Regions from separate parts of the Lysinibacillus sp. GJ-1 genome, predicted to be linked through region 1. Evidence: predicted binding sites of a transcription regulator. Region 1 holds the regulator's gene; the other holds the start of a gene.
The links. The regulator CtsR, encoded in region 1, represses protease genes until heat stress. The targets are predictions, from matches to a motif close to ATGGTCAATAAAGGTCAAACA.
Positions count from the first base shown of each region.

Region 2: clpP (ATP-dependent Clp endopeptidase proteolytic subunit ClpP) is a predicted target of CtsR. The motif match lies at 3,508-3,528, and genes of this name have one in related genera.

Region 1 is NZ_CP088912.1:4,569,343-4,574,909, reverse strand. Features, by position in the region: gene LO754_RS22805 (hypothetical protein) at 25-234, shown strand; gene corA (magnesium/cobalt transporter CorA) at 433-1,395, opposite strand; gene LO754_RS22795 (class I SAM-dependent methyltransferase) at 1,556-2,233, opposite strand; gene LO754_RS22790 (DUF4870 domain-containing protein) at 2,358-2,663, shown strand; gene LO754_RS22785 (CtsR family transcriptional regulator) at 2,912-3,382, shown strand; gene LO754_RS22780 (UvrB/UvrC motif-containing protein) at 3,396-3,938, shown strand; gene mcsB (protein-arginine kinase McsB) at 3,935-5,044, shown strand; gene LO754_RS22770 (ATP-dependent Clp protease ATP-binding subunit) at 5,034-5,567, shown strand, end outside.
Region 2 is NZ_CP088912.1:3,867,957-3,873,523, reverse strand. Features, by position in the region: gene rapZ (RNase adapter RapZ) at 1-282, shown strand, start outside; gene LO754_RS19180 (YvcK family protein) at 287-1,258, shown strand; gene whiA (DNA-binding protein WhiA) at 1,349-2,296, shown strand; gene LO754_RS19170 (HPr family phosphocarrier protein) at 2,409-2,666, shown strand; gene clpP (ATP-dependent Clp endopeptidase proteolytic subunit ClpP) at 2,835-3,422, opposite strand; tRNA gene LO754_RS19160 (tRNA-Arg) at 3,728-3,802, shown strand; gene LO754_RS19155 (basic amino acid ABC transporter substrate-binding protein) at 4,309-5,103, shown strand; gene LO754_RS19150 (amino acid ABC transporter permease) at 5,198-5,567, shown strand, end outside.

The DNA.
Region 1 (5,567 bases):
GAAATCGTATTGAGGAGGTATTACATGGAGAAGAAGCGTTTTAAGTTTGTGATTCCTGTGATGGTAATTGTAGCAATTGGATCTGTTTATATGTTAACGAACTATTATGCAGAGGTACCTGACTTAAACCAACTATTAATAACGATTTGTGCAACACTAATATCGGGCGTACTGGCATACTTTTTATTCCCGCAGCAAGGTGAAAATAAAGTAGATGATCGAGGTCCCTATTAATTATAGTGGAGACATTTAAAAGTTCCCCAAGTAAAACCAACTATTTTTTAAAATTAAAAATCCGCGTTTTGCCTTCTGTGGGTAAAGCATGAGTTGCAACATGTACGAATGTAAGATGTTGTTCCTCATGTCTATTTTCCCTAGAGAGCTATGCGCGGATTTTGTTTTTCAAAAAAATTGTTTTGTTACTGCTTTAAGTTACGGTTTAAACAATTTGAACCAGCCTTTATATTTGAAAAATACCAACATAAATAGCCCAATCAATAGCATAATACCGAGAACGATAAAGTAGCTGTAACGGCCATGTAGTTCAGGCATATTATCAAAATTCATGCCATAAACTCCTGCTATAAATGTTAATGGAATGAAAATGGTGGAGACAATTGTAAGCATCATCATAATGCCATTCATTCGGCTAGAGTTCATAGCCATATAGCTATCACGCATATCTGCGGTCAGCTCACGATTAGATTCGACCATTTCCGTAAGTTTGACTAAATGGTCGTGAATATCCCCAAAGTAGGCTCTTTCTGATTTTTTTAGGGCAAAGCGATAAGAATTAAGTATACGGTATAATAGGTCGCGCATTGGTAAAATGGTGCGCCGTAAATGGAGTAAATCACTGCGGAATTCAAAAACAATTTGCATCGCATTTACATTACTTTGATAAGTTAATTCATCTTCAAGCGCATTCAAATGGTCCTCAATTTTATAGACGAGAGGGAAATAACTATCAACTATTTTATCAATCGTTTGATAGGTAAGGAAAAAAGTACCGCGTTCCCAATATTTCGGTTGCTCTTCTAAAAGCTTCTGTACTTTATCGATTTCAGGTGCTTCATTTTTGTGGAATGTCACAATAAAATGATCGGAAACGAAAATATTTAATTCCTCAGCAATTAACGTTTCTTCATTCAGTTTATGAATAACGAAAAAGTGATAGTCTTCATAAAAATCCAACTTTGGTCGTTGTAAACGCATTAAGCAGTCTTCAATCGCAAGCGGATGAAAGTGGAAAAATGTATCAAGCAATAGTTCTTCTTCAGTAGTTGGGCAACTAAAATCTACCCAATACCATTCGTAATGGTTTTGCTTAATGTTTTCAAGTGGAAAGTCCTTTATTAATTGTTGATCTTTCGTCATGGCCATCGTGCGAATCACGGCATTCACCTCAAATCTGTTTATCTCATTTTAAATAAGCACGAAGTCTCCCTTCAAAGCGTGAGAAGTAAAAGAAGACATGGGAAACGTCAGATCAAATACCCGTAGTACTTATAGTACACCACTAAGTTGCTAGGATGCATCAGGAAGGGATGGAACCTTACTCTTTATAGCATATCCAACCACCAAATAATGTCGTTGCAAAAAATCGTGATGGCTGTGTAAAGCCTGCCTGCTGTAGAAGCGTAACAATGTCATCTTCACGCATAAATGAAAGCGAGCGAATGGACTGCTCCATGCTAGCTAAATCAGTAGTGGAAAGTTTTGTGTGCTGCTGCCAATATGCGCGCCATAGGTCAAATTGTAGCTCTGTTTCAGAAGAGTTAAGCTGTCCATATTTAGAAACAAGCACAAATGGTGCCCCTGATTTTAAATGGCTTGCAATCCCTTTTAATGTAGCAAGCTTCTCCTCATAGGAATTAATAAAATGAAGTACAAGTATACAGCTAGCAGCATCAAACTTTGTTGCAGGGATTGGTGCAGTTAGCATGGTGCCTTGTAGTAATGAAATCGCATTTGGTAGTGAATGTAGACGGTTTTCTGCAATTTCCAACATGGCTTCAGATGGATCGATACCGACAAAGGACCACTGTGGCCTTTGTTCAGCTAACTGTAGTATTTCATTGCCACTGCCTGAACCAACAACTAAAAAACTAGCATTCTCTTGTAAAGCGGATTGATAAAAAGTTTTCGTTAAACGTAGCATCGTATCGTAACTCGGTAAAGTACGACGAATGCCTTTTTCATATTCGTTCGCAAGTGTGCTGTTAAATTCCATCTGTGTATCACATACCTTTCAAAATAATTTTAAAATTGTCGAAACGATTTGAAACTATTTAGCGTATTGCTCCGTAAATAATAGTATTAATAAAAAGACATATTAAAAAGGGAAGGTTGAATAGATGGAAACAAAATGGTCTAAGGTCATCATACATGCCAGTGCGTTTTTTGCGCCATTTTTAGTGCCGATTATATTTTTCTTAATTAGTTCGGAAGAAGAAGTGAAAAACGTTTCTGTGCAAGCTTTATTGTTCCAAATCGCAATGGGCGTACTAATTGTCATTGCCAGCATTTTAAGTATTGTATTAATTGGTTTACCTTTCTTACTAATATTTATCGCTATGGTATACATCGTACCAATTATCGGAATCGTAAAGGCTATTTCAGAGGAACCTTGGCGTTATCCGATTGTCGGTCGCTGGGTATAATTGATAAAGACGCAAGTATATGCAAAAAGCATATGCTTGCGTTTTTTCTATAAGCAAAAAGGGTACATTAAACGATAAGTACGTTTTCGAGTGGTTAAAATTTTTTTACAATCAATCAACGATAAAAATTGCTTTAGACATTTCTCTGTGCGAATTAATTGCAATTATTTTTAAGCGTTTTGTATAATATACTCAAAGATAGTCAAAGATAGTCAAAGTCAGTGAGGTAAGCGAGGTGTATTCCTAACATGCGTAATATTTCAGACATCATAGAAGGCTACTTAAAGCAAGTACTTGAATTAGGTGGAGAAGGGCATATTGAAATTAAACGAAGTGAAATTGCTGATAAATTTCAATGTGTGCCCTCACAAATAAATTATGTAATTAATACAAGATTTACAGCCGAGCGGGGTTACCTTGTTGAAAGTAAACGAGGTGGGGGTGGATACATTCGAATTTTACGTGTCCGTGCAAACTCACAAATTGATTTGATTGATGATGTGCTCCTACAAATTGAAGGTGGAGCCTCGCAAACAGTGGCGGAGGATTTAGTATATCGTTTAATTGACGAGCAGGTTATTTCAAAGCGAGAAGCGAAATTAATGTTAGCAGCGGTTGACCGTTCGACTTTAGATTTGCAGCTACCTTTACGGGACAGCATTCGAGCGAAAATTTTGCGAGCGATGTTAACCACTATAAAATACGAAAAGCAAAAGTAAAGAGGTGAGGGAAATGATTTGCGAACATTGCAAGCAGCGCAATGCGACAGTAACTGTGACACAAGTTCAAAATGGGCAGAAGGTGGAGCACCATTATTGCGATGTCTGTGCCTCGCAGTTCCATCCGTTCCATGCAGAGTTTAAACAAGAGCCTGTATCGATTCAACAATTGTTATCCAATTGGTTTGGCTCACCTACATGGCAAAAAGTTGGTGAAAAACAGCAAGCGCCACCTCAGCAACAAACATGTCCACAATGTGGATTTACGTATAAGCGATTTTTAAAAGAAGGTAAATTTGGATGTACCAGTTGCTATGACACATTTAGTGAGCATTTGCCAAAGCTATTTAATCGCATTCAAGCGGGGCCACAGCATATAGGAAAAATGCCTGGTGCTCGAAGCAATGTTTTTGTCATTAAAAAGCAAATTGAAGATATTCGAAAACGCATGAAGGCCGCTGTTGACGAGGAGCAGTTTGAAGAAGCAGCGAAGCTTCGCGACGAAGCAAAAAATCTCGAACAGCAGCTACAATTCGAAGGTGGTGATGTGTCATGATGATTGAATCGTTTTTAGCGCGAGCTACACCTGCATGGATGGAAATGGAGGATGATTATTCAGATATCGTCATCAGTACACGCATTCGGCTTGCTCGAAACTTAGACGGCTATCGTTTCCCTTTAGTTTTTTCAGAAAATGAAGCGTTACAAGTAGAGCAGGCTGTGACACATGCCATTCAAGACAGTCCGAAACTTCAAGAAAGATATTCTTATTTTTCCATAAAAGATTTAACACCGTTACAACGTCAAATTTTAGTTGAAAAGCATTTAATTAGTCCACAGCTTGCGAAAAAAGAGCAAGTCGGCTCCATGTTGCTATCTGAAGATGAATCAATTTGCATTATGGTGAACGAAGAAGACCATTTACGCATTCAATGTATGACGGCGAGTTTTCAACTTCAGAAGGCATACGAGGAAGCAAATAAAATTGATCGTGCCTTAGAAGGAGCCTTGCCATATGCATTTCGAGATACTTTCGGCTATTTAACAAGTTGCCCAACGAATATTGGTACTGGCTTACGTGCTTCGGTTATGATGCACCTTCCCGCACTTACACTGACAGGTCAGATGAATCAAATTATCAATGCAATGACACGTTTAGGGATGACTGTCAGGGGTATATACGGTGAAGGTAGCGAAAATTTAGGTAATGTTTACCAAGTATCGAATCAGATTACACTAGGTAAAACAGAAGAAGATATTTTAGCAGACATTCAAAGTGTTGCAGAAAAAATTATTCAAAAAGAACGGCAGGCAAGAAATAAGCTAATGGAAAAAGCGGAACTTGCCTTAGAAGATCGGATATACAGAGCTTTAGGTACATTAACGCATGCACGCATTTTAACAAGTGAGGAAGCGGCAACCTGTCTATCGAATGTTCGTTTAGGTGTAGATTTACAGTTGATTCAAAATATTAAAGCAACCACATTGAACGAGTGTGTGGTCAGTATGCAACCAGGGTTTTTACAGCACTATGCAGGAGAAGCTTTACCACCTGCTGAACGAGATCGAGTTCGAGCAAAAATGCTCCGAGAGGCATTATTTCTTGAAACAATGAGTAAGCCTACTATAGGGGGAAAAGGAGAGGATTCATATGATGTTTAATCGTTTTACACAACGCGCACAAAAAGTATTACAACTTGCACAGGAAGAGGCAATTCGTTGGAAGCACGAATCAATAGGAACAGAGCACATTCTTTTAGGGCTTATTCGTGAAGGCGGTGGTATTGCAGCGAAAGCATTAGAAGCCATCGATATTAGCCCTCAAATGATTGAAGCGGGGATTGAAGAGTTAGTTGGAAAAGGAACAGAGGATGTTGGACCAATCGTTCATTACACACCACGTGCCAAAAAGGTAATTGAACTATCTGTCGATGAATCACGTAAATTAGGTCATTCCTATATCGGTACGGAGCACTTACTGTTAGCGCTTATTCGTGAAGGTGAGGGGGTAGCCGCTCGTGTGTTAAACAATGCAGGTGTAGGCTTAAACAAAGCTCGTCAGCAAGTATTACTGTTGTTAGGCAATAATGATAACGCACAATCTGGACAACAAGCGACGCAGGCTGCAAATACGCCGACTTTAGATAGCTTGGCGCGCGATTTAACTCAAATTGCTCGTGAAGGT
Region 2 (5,567 bases), 700 kb from region 1:
TATGTGGAGGAATTGCGCCATAAAACAGGTTTGCAAACAGAAGTTTCTTCTTATGTATTAGCGTTAGAGGATACACAAATCCTAATTCAAAAACTAACGGATTTGTTTGAATTTATGGTACCGCTTTATAAACAAGAGGGGAAATCACAACTTGTCATTGCTTTTGGTTGTACAGGAGGACAGCATCGTTCGGTGACGTTGGCAGAATATTTTGGTGCTTGCTTAGCCAAAAATGAAAATGCTGTGATATCGCACCGTGACATCAATCGAAGAAAGGATTGAGTGAATGGGGAAAAAGCATACAAGGCTAGTTGTAATAGGTGGTGGTACTGGCCTTTCCACGTTACTGCGTGGTTTAAAGCATCACCCGTTTGATATCACTGCAATCGTAACAGTTGCGGATGATGGTGGTTCCTCAGGACGTCTACGTGATGACTATGATATTCCCCCACCAGGGGATGTCCGCAATGTCATCGCTGCATTATCAGACGTGGAGCCACTTGTTGAGCAAATGTTTCAATATCGTTTTTCTGTATCAGATGATTTGAACGGTCATTCTTTAGGTAATTTAATGTTAACGGCTTTAACAGATATAACTGGGGATTTTAGCCATGCTATTAGTGAGATGGGAAAAGTGCTAAAAGTACATGGGCGAGTGATTCCAGCTGCTAATAAAAAGATTACTTTACATGCCGAGTTAGAAGATGGCGTAATAATTGAAGGTGAGTCTAAAATCCCGACAGCATCAAAACGCATTAACCGCGTTTTTTTAGTGCCTGAAAATGTGCAACCGCTACCAGAAGCAATACGGGCAATTAATCGGGCAGACTATATTTTAATAGGACCTGGAAGCTTATATACAAGTATTATTCCGAATTTGCTTGTGAAAGCAATTGGGGAGGCCTTTGTAAAAGCAAGGGGTCGCAAAATTTATGTATGTAATTTAATGACTCAAAAAGGTGAGACAATTTCCTATACAGCAGGTGACCATGTGCAAGCGATACACAAGCATGTTGGTAATTCTTTTATCGATTCTATTTTAGTCAATGATGAGCAACTGCCACATCCTGTAAAAGAACTATATAAAGAAGAATGTGCAGAGCCTGTAACATTTGATGTAGGAAAGCTTGAAAGTATGGGATTAGAAGTTATTAAACGAGATATTGCAACCATTCGACCTGATGGGACAGTTCGCCATAATGCGGCAAATGTTGCAAAATGGCTTGTGGATTATGCAAAAATCTTACCCAAAAAGTAAGGAAGCCTACAATAGAGTCCTAAAGAATGCTTGTTGTATATGGTAAGATGAACATATACATAGAAATAAAGGTCGAAAGGGGGGCGTGCTATGTCATTTGCTTCAGAAACAAAAAAAGAGCTTACACAGGTAGAAGCGGACGACTACTGTATGAAAGCGGAAGTATCCGCGTTAATTCGTATGAATGGTTCGTTATCTTTTGCTAACAAACAACTTAGCTTAGACGTGCAAACCGAAAATGCTGCAATCGCACGAAGGCTTTATACGATAATGAAGAAGTTGTATCCATATAATGTGGAGCTACTTGTACGTAAGAAAATGCGATTGAAAAAAAATAATGTGTATATATGTCGTGTACGTGAAGGTGCACGGGAATTGCTCATTAATTTAGCTATTATTTCAGATGATTTTCAATTTAATCATACGATTTCTAAAGAGCTGATTAAAAAGAGTGGTCATAAAAGAGCCTACTTACGTGGAGCGTTTTTAGCAGGTGGCTCGGTAAATAATCCAGAAACGTCTGCCTATCATTTAGAAATTTATTCTTTGTATAAAGAGCATGGTGAGGCATTAATGGATTTAATGAACGAATTTGAATTGAATGCAAAAACCATTGAACGCAAGAAGGGCTTTGTGACATACTTAAAGGAAGCGGAAAAGATTTCCGACTTTTTAAATATTGTCGGAGCCCATCAAGCCATGATGAAATTTGAAGATGTTCGTATATTACGCGATATGCGCAATAGTGTGAATCGTATTGTGAACTGTGAGACAGCAAACTTGAATAAAACAATAGGTGCTGCACTGCGTCAGGTAGAAAATATTCGATTTATCGAAAATTCCATTGGCTTGGATCAGTTGCCTGAAAAACTGCGCGAAATTGCACGCCTACGTGTGGAATATCAAGATGTGACGTTAAAAGAACTTGGTGAAATGGTATCAAGTGGAACGGTTAGTAAATCAGGAGTCAATCATCGATTGCGTAAAATAGACGAAATAGCAGATGCATTAAGAAGAGGTGAAAAGATAGGCGGTTAAGTTTTCATGCGTATTCGATATGAAAGCAAGCACAATCGCTTATTGTTCTTCTGCTGTTAAGTGAGGTAATATAATACTAATAGATGAACGGTAGTGAAGGGGAGTATTGCGAATGACTGAAAAAACAGTCCAGGTAAAATTAAAATTAGGACTTCAAGCTAGACAAGCAGCGTTGTTTGTACAGGAAGCAAATCGTTTCAGCGCTGATATTTTTCTTGAGAAAGACGATAAAAAAGTAAATGCCAAATCCATTATGGGTGTAATGAGCTTAGCCATTGCAAAAGGCACGAAGGTTGTTTTAAGCAGTGAAGGTAGCGATGCAGAGCAAGCGGTTTCATCCTTAGCTGCGCTTATTGAAAAGGAAGACTAATCAAAAACCTCTAAGTCACAAGAGCTTAGAGGTTTTTGATATGGCCGTTGGGCGGACACATATGAAAGTTGCGACTCGCGCTAGTGAGCGGATGTTTTATGTCTTACGTGAGAGCCTAGCACCCATTAAAAAAACCGCTAAGCCATTTGAGCTTAGCGGTTTTTCTAATTAGCGTTCGTTACGTACAAAAATATGGTCGATTAAGCCGTATTCTTTCGCACGTTCAGCTGTCATGAAGTTATCACGGTCTGTATCTCTTGAGATGACTTCTAATGGCTGACCTGTACGTTCAGATAAAATACCATTTAATTTTTCACGAAGGAATAAAATGCGTTTTGCCGCAATTTCAATTTCAGTCGCTTGACCTTGTGCACCACCAAGTGGTTGGTGAATCATTACTTCTGCATTCGGTAATGCATAACGTTTACCAGGTTCACCAGCAGCAAGTAGGAAAGCACCCATAGATGCAGCCATACCAATACAAATTGTTTGTACTTTTGGCTTGATGAATTGCATTGTATCGTAGATTGCCATACCAGCTGTAATCGAACCACCTGGTGAGTTAATGTAAAGAGAAATATCTTTATCTGGATCTTCTGCTTCTAAGAATAGAAGCTGTGCAACGATTGAGTTTGCAACGTTGTCATCAATCGCACTACCTAATAGGATAATACGGTCTTTTAGTAGTCGTGAATAAATGTCATAAGCACGTTCACCACGACTTGTTTGTTCAATAACTGTAGGAATTAAATTCATGTTAAATCCTCCTTAAAAAACTAAATTCGAATACTTTTACTGAAATCATCCATTATATTTCAGTTGTAACCTTATCATACACATTATAGTCAGGGAAGGTCAAATATTAACGCTGATATTAAGAAATAAAATATATAACAAAAATAAAAATTTATAGTTGAAAAATGGGCAAGACGTTTGTATAATGGAAAGGTCGTAAGTTAAAGTACAGTACACTATTTTGCAGGTATGCTTCTGAAATGAGGATTATCTACATGATGCTTTACCGTAAAGCCTTAGAGTGAGTACTTTTTTTATGTTCAATTGCCCTCGTGGTGTAATGGATAACACGTAAGATTCCGGTTCTTGCACTGGGGGTTCGATTCCCTCCGAGGGCGCCATTTTACTGATTATTTGATATACTTTTATAGCTCGTTCTCCTATAAGTAGTTTAGCAGCCTGCTTAGGGGAGAAAGAGAGGAATAGGGGGGAATATTGTCCCGTAGGCATTATTCCCAGATTTATTCCTTTCTAAACCTTCAAAAAGCAACAACTCCAAAAATTTTTTTTAGTGAACATACCGAACGTGAGGCTAGCATGCTAGCCCAAAAGAAGAATCCTATCTGAGGGGATTCTTTTTTTGTGCTCAAAAATATCTAAAATCTGTATAAAAACGATCTTAAAATTGCATAAGTATACATTTTGTGACAAGTATCTTGTTTTTATTACATAATTTTTCTTCATTATGCTTAGTAAAATTCATTTTTATGAAAAAATAATCACTTTTATACGAAATCGTATTGTATATCAACTCTATTGACACTATAATTGACCTAATAGTCTAACATTTCCGAATTGAGAAAAATGAAGTGGTCGGAAAATGATTAAATGTTTAGGGGGAAAAACTATGAAAAAACGTTTTTGGACGTTATTGATGATCGTGGCGGCATTTACGCTTGTGCTAGCGGGCTGCGGTGCTAAAGAAGACACATCTACTGGTGATGCACCGGCTGATGGTGGCGCGAAGGACAAGGTGTATAAGGTAGGAACAGAGGCTACATTTGCACCGTTCGAGTCAATTGACGATAAAGGCAATATTGTAGGATTAGATGTCGATATTTTGCAAGCGATTGCTGATGAAATGGGCTTTAAAGTAGAATGGGAAAACATTGGCTGGGAGCCAGTATTCCAAACAATTAAAAATGGTGAAACACATATCGGTGCATCTGGTATTACGATCAATGAAGAACGTAAAGCATCATTTGATTTTACAGAACCATATTATGAATCTCAATTATTAATCGTTGTAAAAGAAGATTCTGATATTAAGTCATTAGCTGATTTAAAAGATAAAAAGATTTCAGTACAAATTAATGCAACGGGTCATATGGCAGCAAAAAAATTACAAGGCGATGCAAGTACAAACATCATGGCATTTGAAAACCAACCAGTTGCTATTCAAGAAATGTTAAACGGTAACGTAGATGCAACAATTGGTGACAATGCAGTTATTTACGAATATATCAAGGCAAATCCAAATGCAAAACTTAAAGTAATTGAAGATGATGCATTTGAAAAAGAATACTATGGCTTTATGGTGAAAAAAGGCAATACGGAGTTATTAAAACTATTAAATGAAGGTCTACAAAAAATTAAAGACAATGGTAAATTAGCAGAAATTACTGGTCAGGACTTTAAGTAATAAACGATGCCGTTAGCCGAATCATGCTAGCGGCTCATTTGATTTACTAGGGGATTTAATAGTAGAGAATTTGAATGGGAAAGTAGGGGTTCTGATGGACATCTTTGATTTACAATGGGACATAGTTTGGAACTACCGTGATATGTTTATACGTGGTATAGGTATAACAATCATTTTAACACTCAGCGGTTATTTTGGTGGTATTATTTTAGGCTTACTATTAGGTTTAGGAAAACTATCGCAAAATAAGTTAATTTACTGGCCATCTAAACTATATGTGGATTTATTCCGTGGAACACCAATGCTTGTGCAAATTTTACTAATTCATTTAGCGGTTATTCCAACAATTTTTGGTCATTCATTAGGTTATATGGTTTCTGGTATTACAGCACTTGTATTAAACTGTGCTGCTTATAATGCAGAAATTTTTCGTGCGGGTATTCAGAGCATTGATAAAGGGCAAA